3 regions of the Pseudomonas sp. No.117 genome follow, and region 2 is predicted to be linked to each of the others. Evidence: riboswitches for the same ligand, from Rfam matches in the RefSeq annotation. Region 2 holds a riboswitch; each other region holds the start of a gene.
The links. A riboswitch is a leader RNA that binds a small molecule or an ion and turns the genes downstream of it on or off. The one in region 2 is predicted to bind cobalamin.

Region 1: another riboswitch for cobalamin. It lies ahead of ACYJP6_RS11480 (CbtB domain-containing protein); the one in region 2 lies ahead of ACYJP6_RS08205 (ABC transporter substrate-binding protein).
Region 3: another riboswitch for cobalamin. It lies ahead of cobO (cob(I)yrinic acid a,c-diamide adenosyltransferase); the one in region 2 lies ahead of ACYJP6_RS08205 (ABC transporter substrate-binding protein).

Annotation. Positions count from the first base shown of each region.
Region 1 covers NZ_BAAJNP010000004.1:346,401-351,685, reverse strand. The annotation lists gene ACYJP6_RS11495 (segregation and condensation protein A) at 53-781, shown strand; gene ACYJP6_RS11490 (cobalamin biosynthesis protein) at 772-1,146, opposite strand; gene ACYJP6_RS11485 (CbtA family protein) at 1,146-1,820, opposite strand; gene ACYJP6_RS11480 (CbtB domain-containing protein) at 1,832-2,017, opposite strand; cobalamin riboswitch at 2,104-2,312, opposite strand; cobalamin riboswitch at 2,371-2,553, shown strand; gene cobW (cobalamin biosynthesis protein CobW) at 2,656-3,708, shown strand; gene cobN (cobaltochelatase subunit CobN) at 3,714-5,285, shown strand, end outside.
Region 2 covers NZ_BAAJNP010000003.1:313,332-318,616, forward strand. The annotation lists gene ACYJP6_RS08190 (Mpo1 family 2-hydroxy fatty acid dioxygenase) at 1-293, shown strand, start outside; gene ACYJP6_RS08195 (ABC transporter ATP-binding protein) at 278-1,042, opposite strand; gene ACYJP6_RS08200 (FecCD family ABC transporter permease) at 1,039-2,073, opposite strand; gene ACYJP6_RS08205 (ABC transporter substrate-binding protein) at 2,070-3,086, opposite strand; cobalamin riboswitch at 3,118-3,257, opposite strand; gene cobJ (precorrin-3B C(17)-methyltransferase) at 3,326-4,996, opposite strand; gene ACYJP6_RS08215 (precorrin-2 C(20)-methyltransferase) at 4,984-5,285, opposite strand, start outside.
Region 3 covers NZ_BAAJNP010000002.1:175,707-180,991, forward strand. The annotation lists gene bluB (5,6-dimethylbenzimidazole synthase) at 1-247, opposite strand, end outside; gene ACYJP6_RS04330 (cobyrinate a,c-diamide synthase) at 244-1,542, opposite strand; gene cobO (cob(I)yrinic acid a,c-diamide adenosyltransferase) at 1,536-2,162, opposite strand; cobalamin riboswitch at 2,255-2,448, opposite strand; gene ACYJP6_RS04340 (four-helix bundle copper-binding protein) at 2,548-2,877, shown strand; gene ACYJP6_RS04345 (mandelate racemase/muconate lactonizing enzyme family protein) at 2,883-4,082, opposite strand; gene ACYJP6_RS04350 (2-hydroxyacid dehydrogenase) at 4,093-5,070, opposite strand; gene ACYJP6_RS04355 (LacI family DNA-binding transcriptional regulator) at 5,157-5,285, opposite strand, start outside.

The sequences.
Region 1 (5,285 bases), on a different contig from region 2:
CGGTGAGGCCTTCACCGAACTGCCCCAGGACCTCTATATCCCGCCAGACGCCCTGGAGGTGTTCCTCGAAGCCTTCGAGGGGCCGCTCGACCTGCTGCTCTACCTGATCCGCAAGCAGAACATCGACATCCTCGACATCCCGGTCGCCGAGATCACCCGGCAGTACATGAGCTATGTCGAGCTGATGAAGGCGGTGCAGCTGGAGCTGGCGGCGGAGTACCTGCTGATGGCGGCCATGCTGGCGGAGATCAAGTCGCGCATGCTGCTGCCGCGCGCGGAGGGCCTCGCTGACGAAGAAGAAGATCCTCGTGCCGAGTTGATCCGGCGCCTGCAGGAATACGAGCGTTTCAAGAAGGCGGCGGAGGATCTCGATGACCTTCCGCGCGAAGGGCGCAACTTCGTGGTGCCGACCCTGCCGGCGCCTGACGCCCGGGCGCGCAAGCTGTTGCCCGAGGTTGACCTGAGCGAATTGCTGCTGGCCATGGGCGAGGTGCTGCGCCGTGCGGACCTGTTCGAGAGTCACCAGGTGACCCGCGAGATCCTGTCCACCCGCGAGCGCATGAGTCAGGTGCTGGAGCGACTGAAGGATGGCGCCTTCGTACCCTTCGTCGCGCTGTTTACCCTGGAGGAGGGGCGGCTGGGCGTGGTGGTGACCTTCATGGCCATCCTCGAACTGGTCAAGGAGTCCCTGGTGGAGCTGGTGCAGAACGAGCCCTTCAGCCCCATCCACGTCCGCGCCCGGGTGAGTGGCGCCGACGCGGAAGAAGAACCTCAGGCATAGGCCAGTGCCGCGGTGGCCGCGGCGCTCTTGCGCTTGCTCACCAGCAATCGCGCGTCTGCACCGGCCGCCAGCAGGGCGGCGGCTTCGGCGATGCTTGGGCTGCCGGTGTGCTGCAGCGCGACAGCGCTGGCAGCGGTGGTGCCGGGTCGCGTGGCCAGGTTGTCCGCTGGAAAGCCTCGCAGGGGCAGTTGCCAGAGACGCGCGAGTTCCTGCAGGCCGGGCTCTTCCAGCCGCGCATCCAGGGTGGCGAGCGCCGCAAGTTGGTCGATCTCGCAGCCCGCTTCGTTCAACACCGCCTGGGCAAGCTCGGCCAGTTCGTCAACCGAACACCCTCGGCGGCAACCCAGGCCCAGTATCAGCCTCATCAGGCGCGGCTGCTCTGGCGCTGGAAGAGCCAGCTGCAGGCCAGTCCAAGCAACAGCCAGAACGGCAGGTTGCTCGCCAGCACGGCGATCTGGAAGTGCCGCTGCAGGTCCTCCGGCGCCAGGCTGGCGTGTTCGACCGGTTGCGGGGCGCCGAGCAGGTGCGGCAGGACCAACAGGCCCAAGGCCGCGATCTTGAAGCCGGGATGGCGCGCGAAGACCAGCAGAGCTAGGGCGCCGGCAGTAGCGCCAGCGGTGCCGATCCACCAGAGCTGGCGCAGGGTCAGATCGGCGGCGGCGGTGCCCGGCAATTCCGGCGGCAGGCCGAGGCTGGGGGCAAGGCAGAAGGTGGCATAGCCGGCCAGCCCCCAGAGCAACCCCTGATGAACGCGCGTCGGGGCGCGCAGGTTGAACAGGCCGGTGAGCAAGAGGCCGAAGCCCACCGCCACCACCAGGTTGCCGCCGAAGGTCGACAGGGTGCGCGGCCAGCCGTCCGCGGGTGTCCAGGCTTCCTCACCATGCTCATGGTGTTCGGCCACTGCCGGTGCCTCGGCCTGGACCTCGTAGGTTTCCGCCTGGAGGATGAGCGGGGTCATCCAGAGGCCCTGCAGGACGCTCAGGAGCAGGGCGGCGAGCAGGCCGGCCAGGGCGGCACTGAAGGCGATACGCTGGAACATGTCGAGCTCCTTCAGTGGCAGGGGAAGCCTTCGCTGTGACGGGTGTCGTGGGCGCCATTGTGCAACGCCTCGACGTGGGAGAAACCGGCCAGGAACACCAGGCTCAGGCCGAGGAAGCAGGCGAGCAGGGTGGCGGTCAGGCGTTGGGCACGGGTATTGGTCTGGGACAGGGCGGTGGCGGAGCGGGCGACGGTCATGGCAAGGCCTCGGAGTCGAAGCGGCAGGGACGCGCCTAGGCAGCGAGCCGCAGGCGGCCGCCGTCCAGCACGACCGCCCACCGCGGGTTGCTTGAAAGCGACAGGCCGGTCTCCGGACTTACGAGGGTCGCATACCTATGCAACTACCAGAATCGCCTTCCCCAGACTTGCCGGCCGGGTGGCATCGTGATCCTGCGCTCGTCTACCGTTGCGGGGGCAGTGCCGGACTCGGACCGGCTTCCCGTTTCACCGCGACCCATGGCGGAGTCGCGACACCTGAAGCAAGGTTCAGCAGACCATGGGCGTCGTCCGCCGGTCAAGCCTGTTCGATTGACACCCCGGCGGGGCACTCGTAGCCTGTCGCGTTCCGAGGTGCTCTTGTCTGCAAGAGCTTGAAAGGGAACGCGGTGCGATACCGCGGCTGCCCCCGCAACTGTAAGCGGCATCCAGAACCTCTCCACTAGGCCACTGCTCACGCGGGAAGGCCGGAGCCAGGCGCCGCGAGCCAGGAGACCTGCCTCGCCAGTTTCCCATACGCAACCGGGCGGGGTGATCCGGGCTGCCATCAGGGCCTCGCCGTTGGGCGAGCGTCCGGCATGCCTGCCCGTCTTCTTTCGCTTTCCATCTAAGGGCAGCCCATGAAAACCCTGGCCAAGACCCCCGTCACCATCGTCACCGGCTTCCTCGGTGCCGGCAAGACCACCCTGCTGCGCCACATGCTCGATCACGCCGAAGGGCGTCGCATCGCAGTGATCGTCAACGAATTCGGCGAGCTGGGCATCGATGGCGAAATCCTGCGCCAGTGCAGCATCGGCTGCAGCGAAGAAGAGGCCCAGGGCCGCGTTTTCGAGTTGGCCAACGGCTGCCTGTGCTGCACCGTTCAGGAGGAATTCTTCCCGGTGATGAAGGAGCTGGTGGCACGCCGTGGCGACATCGACCACATCCTCATCGAGACCAGCGGCCTGGCCCTGCCCAAGCCCCTGGTGCAAGCCTTCCAGTGGCCGGAGATCCGCAACGCCTGCACCGTGGACGCGGTGATCACCGTGGTCGACAGCCCGGCGGTAGCGGCTGGCACCTTCGCTGCTCATCCCGAGCAGGTGGATGTCCAGCGCCGCCAGGACCCCAACCTGGACCATGAATCGCCGCTGCACGAATTGTTCGAAGACCAGTTGGCCAGCGCCGATCTCGTGATCCTCAACAAGGCCGACGGTCTGGACGCCGAGGCCCTGACGCGGGTACGTGCCGAGGTGAGCGAAGAGTTGCCAGCCGCGGTCAAGGTGGTGGAGGCCAGTCGTGGCGTGCTCCCCTTGTCGGTCCTGCTGGGCCTGCAGGCCGAGTCCGAGGCCCATATCGACAGCCGTCCGACCCATCACGACCTCGAAGGGCACGAGGATCACGATCACGATGAATTCGATTCCTTCGGTGTCGAGCTGCCCGAGGTGGCCGAGGCGACCTTGCTGGCGGCCCTGGGCGAGGTGGTCAAGACCCATGGCGTGCTGCGTGTGAAGGGCTTCGCCGCCATTGCCGGCAAGCCGTTGCGTCTGCTGGTACAGGGGGTCGGCACTCGCTTCGACAAGCATTTCGATCGCGCCTGGCAGGCGGGTGAGGCTCGCACTACCCAGCTGGTGCTGATCGGCCAGGAGCTGGACCAGGCGGCCATCACCGCCCAGCTGCGCGCCGCGGTGGCCTGAGCTAGATGCATCTGTTGCGTACCCAGCCGGGCGGCTTCGTCCCGGACGACGGCATCGCCCACCTGGCGCAGACGCCGGGTGAAATCGTCGTCCTCTGCAGTGGTGACTCGCATCTGGCGCTACTGGCCGAGGCCACCCGCACCCTCGACGCCGGCTATCCCAGTCTGCGTCTGGCCAATCCCATGCAGCTGCAGAACCACGCCTCGGTGGATCTCTATGTTGAGGAGGTGCTTAGCCAGGCGCGGGTGGTGTTCATCTCGCTGCATGGTGGCCAGGGGTACTGGCGCTATGGCATGGAGCGGCTGGCGGAATTGGCCGCCCGGGGGCTGACCCTGATCGCGGTGCCCGGTTGCGACCGGCCCGATCCGGAGCTGATGGCCCTGGGTACGGTGGCGCCCGAGTTGGCCGAACGGTTGTGGCGCTATCTGCGCCAGGGTGGCCTGGCCAATGCGCGGGATTTCCTGCACTGCCTGGCGGCCGAATGCCTGGGCGCTGACTATGCCCATGAACCGCCACGGGAATTGCCGCGAGTCGCGGTCTACCAGGCGGAAGGCCTGGGCCTCGACGGCTGGCGTGCGACGTGGCGCCCGGATTGGCCGACGGCGGCGCTGCTGTTCTATCGCACCCATCTGCAGGCGGCCAACACCGCCTTCGTCGAGGTCTTCTGCCAGCAACTGCAGGCCCAGGGCCTGAATCCGCTGCCCATCGCCGTGGCCAGTCTCAAGGAGCCGGTTTGCCTGGCCGAGGTGGAGCGGCTGCTGGATGAGACCGAGGCGGCCGTGATCCTCAATACCACGGGTTTCGCCCAGTCCAGTCCGGAGCGACCGAATCTGGCGCCCTTCCGCCGGCCGGTGCCGGTGCTGCAGGCCATCTGCGCCCAGGACAATCGCGAGCGCTGGCTGGAGAATCCCCAGGGCCTGGGCGCCCGCGACCTGGCCATGCATATCGCCCTGCCAGAGCTGGACGGGCGCATCATCACCCGGCCGGTGAGTTTTAAGGGCCTCGCCTGGCGCTGCGAGCGCAGCCAGAGCGACGTGGTCAACTACCAGGCCGATGGCGAGCGCATGGCCTTCGTCGCGCGCCTGGCGCGCAACTGGATCGAATTGGCGCGCCGCCCGGCAGCGGATAAACGCATCGCCCTGATCCTCGCCAACTACCCGACCCGCGATGGCCGCATCGGTAATGGCGTCGGCCTGGATACGCCGGCGGCGGCGCTCAAGGTGCTGCAGGCCTTGCAGGCCGCGGGTTATCCGGTGGCCAATCTGCCGGAGGGCGGGACCGCCCTGATCGAGCGCCTGCTCGGTGGCGTAACCAACGACAGTGCCCTGCGCGATCTGCGACCGGCCTTGCAGAGTCTGAGCCTGGACGACTACCAAGCCTTGTTCGCCCAGCTGCCGCACAGCCTGCAGCAGGCGGTGACCGAGCGTTGGGGCGCGCCCGAGGCCGATCCCATGCACCGTCGCGGTCGTCTCATGGTGGCCGGGGTGCGCTTCGGCCTGACCTTCGTCGGCATCCAGCCGGCCCGTGGCTATGAGGTCGATCCCGCTGCGGTCTACCACGATCCGTCGCTGGTGCCG
Region 2 (5,285 bases):
TGACCGCCCTGCTCGCGCTGGCTCTCTGGCTGGGCGCCCTGCTGGCAGCCCAGAGCACAGCGTTATGGCTGGCCTGGGGCCTGGGCCTGTTCGTGGTGGGCTGGGCCATCCAGTTCGTCGGGCACCACTACGAAGGACGTAAGCCGGCCTTTCTCGACGATCTCGCCGGGCTGGCCATCGGCCCGCTGTTCATCGCGACCGAAGCCGTGTTCCTGCTGGGTGGCCGCCCGGCCCTGCGGCGGACCATCGAGGAACGGGCCGGCCCGGTGCGCCGCCGTCAGCCCAGCCGATAGCGGATCGTCGGCCGGGCCTCGGGACCGTGCGGACTGACCTCGGCTCTCACTCCCCATACCTGCTGGATCAGCTCCGCCGTCAGCACCTCGGCCGGCGTGCCCTCGGCGACCAGGCGACCGTCGCGCAGTACCGCCAGGCGATCGCAGAACAGCGCGGCCAGGTTGAGGTCATGGATGGCCAGCACGCAGGTGGCCGGCAGGCGGCGCACCAGGTCGAGGATCTCCAGTTGGTGCTGGATATCCAGGTGGTTGGTGGGTTCGTCCAGCAAGAGTTCGCTGGGCTCCTGGGCCAGGGCACGGGCGATCTGGGCGCGCTGGCGTTCACCGCCGGAAAGACTGTGCCAGCGGCGCCCGGCCTTGGCAGCCAGCCCCACCTGGGCCAGGGCACGCTGGCAGACCTCGGCGTCGCGGGCGCTCCAGGCATCGAGCAGACCGCGATGGGGCGTGCGGCCCAGGCGCACCACCTCGGCCACCGAGAGGTCGGCCTCGGTGCCGGCCTGCTGCTCCACCAGGGCCACCCGACGGGCCAGGTCGCGGCGGCGCAACTGATTCAGCGGGGTCTCGTCGAGGCTGACGGCACCTTCCTCCGCTCGCCGTAGTCCGGCCAAGAGTCGCAACAGGCTGGACTTGCCCGAGCCATTGGGACCGAGCAGACCGAGCACCCCACCTGGCGGCACCTGCAGGGTCACCCCGCGCAGGATCGGCTGGCCACCGGCACTCCAGGACACGTCGCGGGCGGCCAGGCTCATCGGACTTCCCGCGCGCGATAGAGGATGAAGGCGAAGGCCGGCGCCCCGACCAGGGCGGTAACCACGCCGATGGGCAGGGTCTGCTTGGCCACCAGGGTGCGGGCGACGATATCGGCCAGCACCATGAACAGGGCGCCGATCAGGGCACAGGTGGGCAACAGGCGACCGTGGCCGGGACCGACCAGGAAGCGCGCGACATGGGGAATCACCAGGCCGACGAAGCCCACCGCCCCCACCAGGCTGACCAGGCAGGCGGTGATCAGGCCGGTGACCGCCAGCAGCAGCAGGCGCAGCGGACCCACCGCCACCCCTAGGCTGGCGGCGGCGTCCTCGCCGAAGGCGAAGGCATCCAGCGCCCGGGCGCAAGCGAGGCAGACCAGCAGGCCACCCAGGACCACGGCGCCGGCCAGCCAGACATCCGGCCAGCGCACCCCAGACAGGCTGCCGAGCAGCCAGAACATGACGCTACGCGCCTGCTCGGCGTTGGCCGCGGTGGCGACGATATAGGCGGTCAGGGCATTGAACAGCTGGGAGGCGGCAACCCCGGCGAGGATGATGCGGGTGCTGCCGCCGCTGCCGAGAAAGGGCAGCACCACGGTGAAGGCCAGCATGGCGCCGAGGAAGGCGCCCAGGGACACCCCGAGCACCCCGCCGCCGACGCCCAGCAGCATCACCAGCACCGCGCCGGTGGAGGCGCCGGCCGACAGCCCCAGCACATAGGGTTCGGCCAGGGCGTTGCGCAGCAGCGCCTGGAGGATGGCGCCGGACACCGCCAGGCCCGCGCCGCAGCAGGCCGCTACCAGGGCGCGGCTGAAGCGGTATTCCCAGACGATACCCTGGACGATGCGCTCCACCGGATAGGGGCCCAGACCGAGACCATTGGCGATGGCCTGCAGGCTGGTGAGGGGGGCGATGGGCATCTCGCCGAAGGAGGCCGCGAACACCACGCTGGCGGCCAGCGCCAGCACGGCGGCCAGGCCCAGCAGCCAGCGCCAGGGCCGGGCGCCTTCGGCCGCCAGGGGCAGGCTCATGGTTTGGGCTTGGCCAGGGCGCTGGCCAGGGCCTCGACGCCATCCACCACCCGCAGCGAGGGGTTGAGGGTCGGGGCGTCCACCACCAGCAGGTGGTTCTCGCGCACCGCGCGCAATTCGCGGGTCAGGGGATCGCTGCGCAGGAAGGCCAGTTTCTTGTCGACGTCGTCGGCCGGGTACAGGCGGCGGTCCATGCGCGCCACCACGATATAGTCCGGGTCCAGGGCGGCGACGCGCTCCCAGCTCACTGCCGGCCATTCCTCGGCGCTGTCCACCACGTTGCGCAGCCCCAGGGCGCGCGCGATCCAGGCGGGCGCACCGAGGTTGCCGGCTACCCAGGGATCCCCTTCCAGGCGGGTACTGGAGAACCAGAACAGCACCGAGCGCCCCTGCACCCCGGCAGCCTTGGCTTGCTCGCCAGCGGCGGCGATACGCCGGTCCAACTCAGCCGCCAGGCGGTCGCCGGCCGGCTGCACATCGAGGATGGTCGCCAGCTCGTGCACTTCACGGGTCACCAGCTGCATGTCGAAGGGCGCGCTGCGACTGCCGTCGCTGTTGGAATCGGCGGTCACCGCCTTGCCCTCGCAATCGCTGGGCGCCACGTAGGCGGCGATGCCGAGGTCGGCGAAGCGCGGGAAGTCGCCCACCTCGCCACCGGGGCCGACATGATAGGTGTACTGCGCCGCCACCAGGTCCGGCCGGGTACCGACCACGGCCTCGAAGCTGGGCGCGTTGTCGGCCAGGCGCGGGACGCCCTTGCCCTCTGCCTGCAGATCCACGGGCAAGCCACCGAACCAGACGCCAGTGCCCACCATCCGCGGGGCAACGCCCAGGCGCAACAGCAGCTCGGTGCTGGCCTGGCCGATACTGACCAGACGTTGCGGCGTGTGCTCGAAGACCAGGTCGCGACCGCAGTTGTGCACGGTCAGCGGATAGTGGGTGGCGGCCTGAGCGGTGAAGGACGAAACGGACAGTGCCGCAGCGGCTAGCAGCGGCGAAAGACGGCGAAGCATGGACTCTCCTTGGGATGACGCGTCCCTTGTGGATGGTTGGTGTCCCCTGGCAAGGTCTGGCTCATCTCCCGAAGGAGACTCACAGTGGCGCGACCGCGCCGGATTTGCACCGGCTTCCCGCCAGCGGATCTGAGGTGTCGCCGACGGTGAACCAGCGGCGACCAATCTTCAAGCACCGGTTTCGCCTGGAAAGTGCCCGCGCTCGGCCGGCGACTTCTCAAACGCGCCAGAATGTTACTTTATAACAATTCAGAATCATACCAGCGTGGCGTATAGACCCATTCGCCACCATCGGCCCGCGGGAAACGCCGGGTATGGCTGGAGCCGAGGATCACCAGGGTGCGTGAATCCACCCTATCGCTGCGCAAGGCGCCGAGGCTGGTGTATTCGAGACCGCCACCGGGCCGGCCGACATCGCGGCCGAGAATTACCGGAGTGGTCGCCGGGCGACAGCTGCGCAGGACGTCCAGGGCCCGGTCCAACTGATGCGGACGGGCCTTGGAGATGGGGTTGTAGAAGGCCATCGCCAGGTCCGCCGCGGCGGCCTGGCGCAGCCGCTGCTCGATCACCGCCCAGGGCTTGAGGTTGTCGGACAGGGAGATCAGGCAGAAGTCGTGGCCCAGGGGCGCCCCCGCCAGGGCGGCGCTGGCCATGGCCGCGGTGATGCCCGGCAGGATCTCCAGCTCCACCGCTGCCCAGCGCGGATCCGCAGCGCCTTCCAGCACCTCCAGCACCGCCGCGGCCATGGCGAAGACCCCCGGATCACCGGACGACACCATGACCACGCGCCGACCGCTGGCGGCCAATTCGAAGGCGTGACGGGCGCGCTGCAGCTCCTCGCGGTTGTCGCTGGCATGGGCCAGCTGGTCGGGTCGCAGGGGACCGGCCATGTTCACGTAGGTGGCATAGCCGAGCACGTCCTGGGCCTGGTCCAGGCTGCGGCGCACCACCGGGGCCATGAGTTCGGCCGCGCCGGGGCCGAGGCCCACCACGCTGAGGCGACCACGGCGTTGCCCGAGCCGATCGGCGTCCAGCGGCGTCGGGTGCAGGTGCAGGGCGATGCCACGCTCCTGGGCGCGGTCGACGGTCGCCTGGGCGAAGTCCGGGGTGCCGGCGTCGACGAATCTCAGCGGTACGTCCAGCGCCTGGCTCAGCTCGGCCAGGGCGGGCGTGGCCATGTCTTCCGCCCGCGCCAGGAGCACGGCGACGGCGCCTGGCGCATAGCCGGTACTGGCGAGCAATTCGCTGACGGCAGTCGCGGTGGCATCGGCGCGTACCGCCACCAACACCGCGCGGGGATGGATCAGCAGGGTGTGATCGTCGGTGCTGGCCAGTGGCGAGACCAGGATGCGCTGTCGCGCGGCGGGATCGCGGGCCAGGGGCACCTCGTCCAGCCAGGGCGCCTCGCCCTCGATGCGCACCGGCTCACCGGCCAGCAGATCGGCCACCCGGTGCTTGGCCACGTCGACATCGGCCAAGGCATAGCCGGTAGGCGGATCGAGCAGGCAGGTGCCGAATCTCAGTTCGCCGCTGGTGGTGATGGCCGGGGCCACGCCCAGTAGCGTACCGAGCTGACGGGCCAGGCGATTGGCCCCGGCCAGGCCGCCCAGCAGCGGCACCACGGCGCTGCCGTCCTCGGCCACCGCCAGCACCGGCGGCTCGGCGGTCTTATCGTCCAAGAGCGGCGCCAGGGTACGGATGACGATGCCGGCGGCGCAGAGCACCACCAGCGGCCGCTGCTGCCGATAGAGCTCACGCAGCTGGTCGCCGAAGGCATCGTAGCTGACATCGCCCTCGACCCGTCCGGCGAGGCCGTGCACCTGGCTACCCGGCAAGCCGGCCTGCAGGCGGCGGGCGGTGGCCAGGGCACCGGGGCCGAGGATGACGATGGCCGGGCTCAACCCTTCCATTTCACCCCCGGCACCACCACCAGCGAGAAATACGGCGAGGCCATGGGCTCCACCTCGTCCAGCGGCACGATGCGCTGGTTGCTCATGGTGGCGCGCTCGATATAGCGGGCGCGCGCGTCCAGGCCCAGCTCGCGCAAGACCTGGCGCACCTTCTCGAAGTTACGGCCGAGCTTCATCACCACGGCGGCGTCGGCGCTGGCCAGGCGCGCCTTGAGTTCCTCGGCGGAGAGCACCCCGGAGAGCACCGTGAGGGTCTGGTTGCGATAGACCAGCGGCAGACCGAGCATGG
Region 3 (5,285 bases), on a different contig from region 2:
CGGCGGTCACGCGGCGCTCCTCCTCCACCAGCTCGTGCAGGCGCTGGCGCAGGGCCGGATCGCTGATGCGCAGGAAGCGCCAGGGCTGCATCAGCCCGACGCTGGGGGCCTGGTGGGCGGCGCCCAGCAAACGGGCCAGTTGTTCGGGCGGTACCTCGCCACCGCAGAAATGGCGCATGTCGCGGCGCTCGGCGATGGCTCGGTAGACGGCAGCTTGTTCGGCGGGGGTATAGGGCGTCGTGGTCACGGCTTGAACATCGCGGCGGCCGCGGCGGGTGCCGACGGCATGTAGAAGTGAATATAGCTGGCGGTGAGCCGACCGTCGCGGTAGACCGCTTCGGCCACGGCCTTGCCATTGGGGCACAGCCCACGCGCCCAAGGGGTCTCCGGCGACTCCAGCGCGGAGTGGTGATAGGTGTGGCCGCGCAGCGTGCCCTGGGCGAACTCCACCGACTGCAGCGCCAGGGCGGTCAGCCGCGCCTGCATCCGCGCGCTGCCCGGCAGAAGTCCGAGCATGGCGGCGGACTCACCGCCCTTGTCGGTCAACTCGTCGAGCAGATAGAGCATGCCGCCGCATTCGGCGAGGATCGGCTTGCCCGCCCCATGATGGGCACGAATGGCCGCGCGCATGCCGAGGTTGTTCGACAGTGCCTGCAGGTGCAACTCGGGATAGCCGCCCGGCAGGTAGAGGCTGTCCACCTCGGGCAGCTGGCTATCGGCGAGTACGGAAAAGAAGGACAACTCGGCGCCCAGGGCGCGCAAGAGATCCAGGTTGGCCTGGTAGATGAAAGCCAGGGCCGCATCCCGGGCTACGCCGATGCGCACCCCGGCCAGCAGGGGCGAGACGGACGTCGGCTCCGGTGCGGCGAAGGCCACGGGCGTCGGCAATTCGATGTCGGAACTGGCCGCCAGGGCATCGGCGGCGGCGTCGAGACGGCGATCCAGGTCGGTGACCTCGTCGGCCTGGATCAGCCCCAGGTGGCGACTGGGCAGCTCGATACCGGCATCCCGGGGCAGGCTGCCGAAGAAGGTCATGCCCTCCGGCAGGCTGCCGCGGATCAACTGGGTCTGCCGCGGGCTGCCACTGCGATTGGCCAGCACCCCGGCGAATGGCAGGCTCGGGCGATAGTGGGCCAGGCCATAGGCCAGGGCGCCAAAGGTCTGCGCCAGGCCGGCCGCGTCGATCACCCCCAGCACCGGCACGCCGAAGCGCTCGGCCAGGTCCGCCGCCGAGGGCTGGCCGTCGAACAGGCCCATGACGCCCTCGATGAGGATGAGATCGGCCGCTCCCGCCGCTTCCCATAGCAGCCGCCGGCTCTCGGCCTCGCCGATCATCCAGAGGTCGAGCTGGTAGACCGGCGCGCCACTGGCGCGGGCGAGGATCATGGGGTCGAGGAAATCCGGACCGCACTTGAACACCCGCACCCGCCGGCCCTGCCGCGCATGCAGGCGGGCCAGCGCCGCGGTGACGCTGGTCTTGCCCTGGCCGGACGCCGGCGCGGCGATCAGCAGCGCCGGGCAATGCCGCGCCTGGCCTACCATTCGATACCCTGCTGGGCGCGGACGCCGGCCTGGAAGGCATGCTTGACCAGGCTCATGTCGGTCACGGTATCGGCGGCCTCGACCAGCGCCGGCGGCGCGCCGCGGCCGGTCACCACCACGTGCTGGTGCGCCGGGCGGCCGGCGAGATCGGCCAGTACCTGGTCGACCTCCAGGTAGCCATGCTTGAAGGCGATGTTGAGTTCGTCCAGCAGCACCAGGCCGATGGCCGGGTCACGCAGGAGCTCCACCGCGACCGCCCAGGCCGCGGCGGCCGATTGCAGGTCGCGGGCGCGATCCTGGGTGTCCCAGGTGAAGCCTTCGCCCATGACGTGGTAGCGCACCTCGTCGGGAAAGCGCTTGAAGAAGAGTTGTTCGCCGGTGTCGCGGCGGCCCTTGATGAACTGCACCACGCCCACCTTCATGCCGTGGCCAAGGGCGCGCGCTGCCATGCCGAAGGCCGAGCTGCTCTTGCCCTTGCCGATGCCGGTGTGCACCAGCAGCAGGCCACGCTCGTCCTGGGCCTCGGCGATGCGGGCGTCGATCACCGCCTTCTTGCGCACCATGCGCGCGCGGTGGCGTTCGTCGCGCTCGGGGCTGGTGGATTCGGGGGTATCGGTCATGGCGGTGCTCCGGATGCGGGCGCGGCGGAGGCACGGGCAGAGGCACCGCCTGCCAGGCAGGGGTGACACCGCACGATGCCCTCCGCATCGCCGAGATGAACGCAGGCGTGGCCGGTCTCCGGGCTCGTGAGGCGATGCCCAGGGGCATCCGCGGCGCCCCTTCCCGGCCAGGCCAGTGGGTATCGCGCCGCTACTACTCAACTACCGTTGCGGGGGCAGCGCCGGCTCGACCGGCTTCCCTGTTTCACCCCGGCTCAAGCGGGGCACCACGTGCAAGGGCGCAGGGTACGGACTAGCCGGGAGAGCGTCAATCGATCGCGCCACCCGAACTCGGCGCCCCGCGACCGGGTCCACCCTGAACCCCCAAACCGCCAGGAGATACCGGATGACCGATTCCACCCTCGCCGCCTGCATCAAGGCCTGCCTCGACTGCGCCGCGGCCTGCGAAACCTGCGCCAGTGCCTGCCTGGGCGAAGACCATATCGACATGATGCGCGAGTGCGTCCGCCTGGACCGCGACTGCGCCGATGCCTGTCGCCTGGCCGCCACCTTCATGCAGCGCAACAGCGACCGCATCGCCGAAGCCTGTGCCCTGTGCCTGGCCACCTGCCGCGCCTGCGCCGCCGAGTGCGGCAAGCACAAGGCCGAGCACTGCCAGGCCTGTGCCCGGGCCTGTGAAGCCTGCGCCGACGCCTGTGCGGCCATGGCCGCCTGAGCCCCTCAGATCGCCGATACCCGGCCGCTCCGGTCCGGTCGCTGCCGCAGGGCCGGTTGCAGGGCGGTCCCCAGCCCTGGGGCGGTCGGTGGCAGCAGCCAGCCCTGCTCCAGTACCGGCAGCTCGGTCACCAGATCGCAATAGAAACCCGCCAGATAGGCCCGCACCACTTCCTGGAAGATGGCATTGGGCGAGGCCAACCCCAGGTGCAGGGAGGCCATCAGCACCACCGGACCGGTGCAGTCGTGCGGGGCGATGGGCTTCTGGTAGGCCTCGGCCAGGGTGGCGATCTTGCGCGCCTCGCTCAGTCCTCCGCACCAGGAAAGATCCACCATCACGTAATCCAGGGCGTCGGCCGCCAACAGGTCGCGGAAGGCACCGCGCATGGCCAGGGTCTCGCTGCCGCAGACCGGGATACCGGCCAGCCGCCGGAAGTCCGCGAGTCCCTGGACATGGTCCATCTTGATCGGATCCTCGGCCCAGAAAATGTCGTATTCCTTGAGTTCCCGGGCGATCTGCAGGGCGCAGGTGGGATTCCACAGCGAATGGAATTCACACATCACCGCGATGCGGTCGCCCACCGCCTCGCGGATCCGGGCGAAGGGCTCCAGGCCCTGGCGCAGCTCGGCGCTGGACAGGTACTGGCCGTGGCTGGCCAGGGCGAAGGCATCGAAGGGCCAGATCTTCATGGCGGCGAAGCCTTCGTCCACCAGGCTCTCGGCCAGGGCGCCAGGACATTCCACCGCGGCCACCTGGTCGTCGTAGCGGCCGAGCGGCCGCGCCTCGCCCTTGGCGACCAGCCGGCGCCGCTCGCCACCGGTGTTGAAGTGGGGGCTGGCGCAGGTGTTGTAGGCGCGCATCCGCTCATGGACGCGGCCGCCGAGCAACTGGTGGATGGGCACGCCCAGGGCCTGGCCGAACAGGTCCCAGAGGGCGATGTCCAGCGCCGACGCCGCACGGGTCTCCACGCCGCTGCCGTTGAAGCCCAGGTAACCGCGCAACAGTGCCCGGCTGTGGGCTTCGAGCTGCAGGGGATCACGGCCCAGCAACAGCGGCGCGCAGAGCGAATGGATCTGGGCCTCCACGGCTTCGGCGCCGCGGAAGGTCTCGCCGAGACCGACCAGGCCACTATCGGTATGAATTTCCACCCAGAGCAGGTTGGGAAATTCGGCCAGGCGCGTGGTTTCGATACGGGTGATGCGCATGACGTGTCCTCTAACGGGGCCCATGGACCTGATTGAGCAGCGGTTCGCCGCGGCGCAGGCGTTCGATGTTGGCGGCGATCAAGGCATAGCGGCGGGCGAACAGCCCTTGGGTCCAACCGGAGATATGCGGCGTGCAGAAGGCGTTGGCGAGGTCCTCGAAGCGCTCGCGCGCCGGCGCCACCTGGTCGGCCTCGCCACTGGGATAGCGGTACCAGACATCCAAGTAGGCCTTGGCGATGCGCCGCTCGACCAGCGCCGCATGGAGGGCGTCCTCGTCCACCACCGCGGCCCGTGCCAGGTTCAGCAACACGGCGTGTGGCCGCATGGCGGCGAATTGGGCGGTACCGAAGCAGCCCCGGGTTCGCTCGTCCAGCGGACAGGCCAGCACCACGTAGTCGGCCTGGCCCAGCGCCTCGTCGAGCGCCGCGGGCGGCAGGGCGCCATCGGCGCCAGCGGGCACCTGGCCATTGCAGGCACTGCGGGTGACGGCCAGGATGCGCATGCCGAAAGCGCGCGCCCGCTGCGCCACCGCCTGGCCGATGCGACCGAAGCCGAGGATCACCAGCGTCCTGCCGTGCAGCTCACCGCGCGGCTGACGCTCGAGGTAGGCCTGACTCCAGCGTTGGCTATCGAAGGCCGCTCGGGCCTCGCCTAGCCGCACCTCGTGATCCAGCAGGCAGGCCAGGGCGTATTCCGCCATGGGAATCTCATGCTCGAAGACGTTGCAGACCCGGCAATCCACCGGCAGCACGCCGAGGTCGATGCCATCCAGACCGGCGCCGGGCACCTGCAGCAGTCTCACCCGCGGTGCCTGTCCGGTCCGCTGCAGGCGCATGGCGACCAGCACGTCGGCACCCTCGATCTGGTCATCCCAACCGGCAGAGTCATGGGCATCGCGGGGCAAGGCGACGAAACTCGCCGGTTCACTGAGGCCGCGGGCGATCTCCGCCTGGTGCCGGGCCGCTTCACCGATCATCACGATCCTCATCCGGGTCATCCCTCGCCAAGAAAATGGTACCGCTACCATTCCTCGACCTTAACGTCCGAAGGGTTGTCTGACAACCCCTATCCATCCTAGGTGCTTGCGCGCTCGATCAGGTCGAAACCCAGGTCGCGCGGATGGGGTTGGCCGTTGCCGCCGGCCAGGCGCGCCAGCAGCAGCTCCGCCGCCTCCCGCCCCAGGGCGCCGGCCTCGACGCGTAC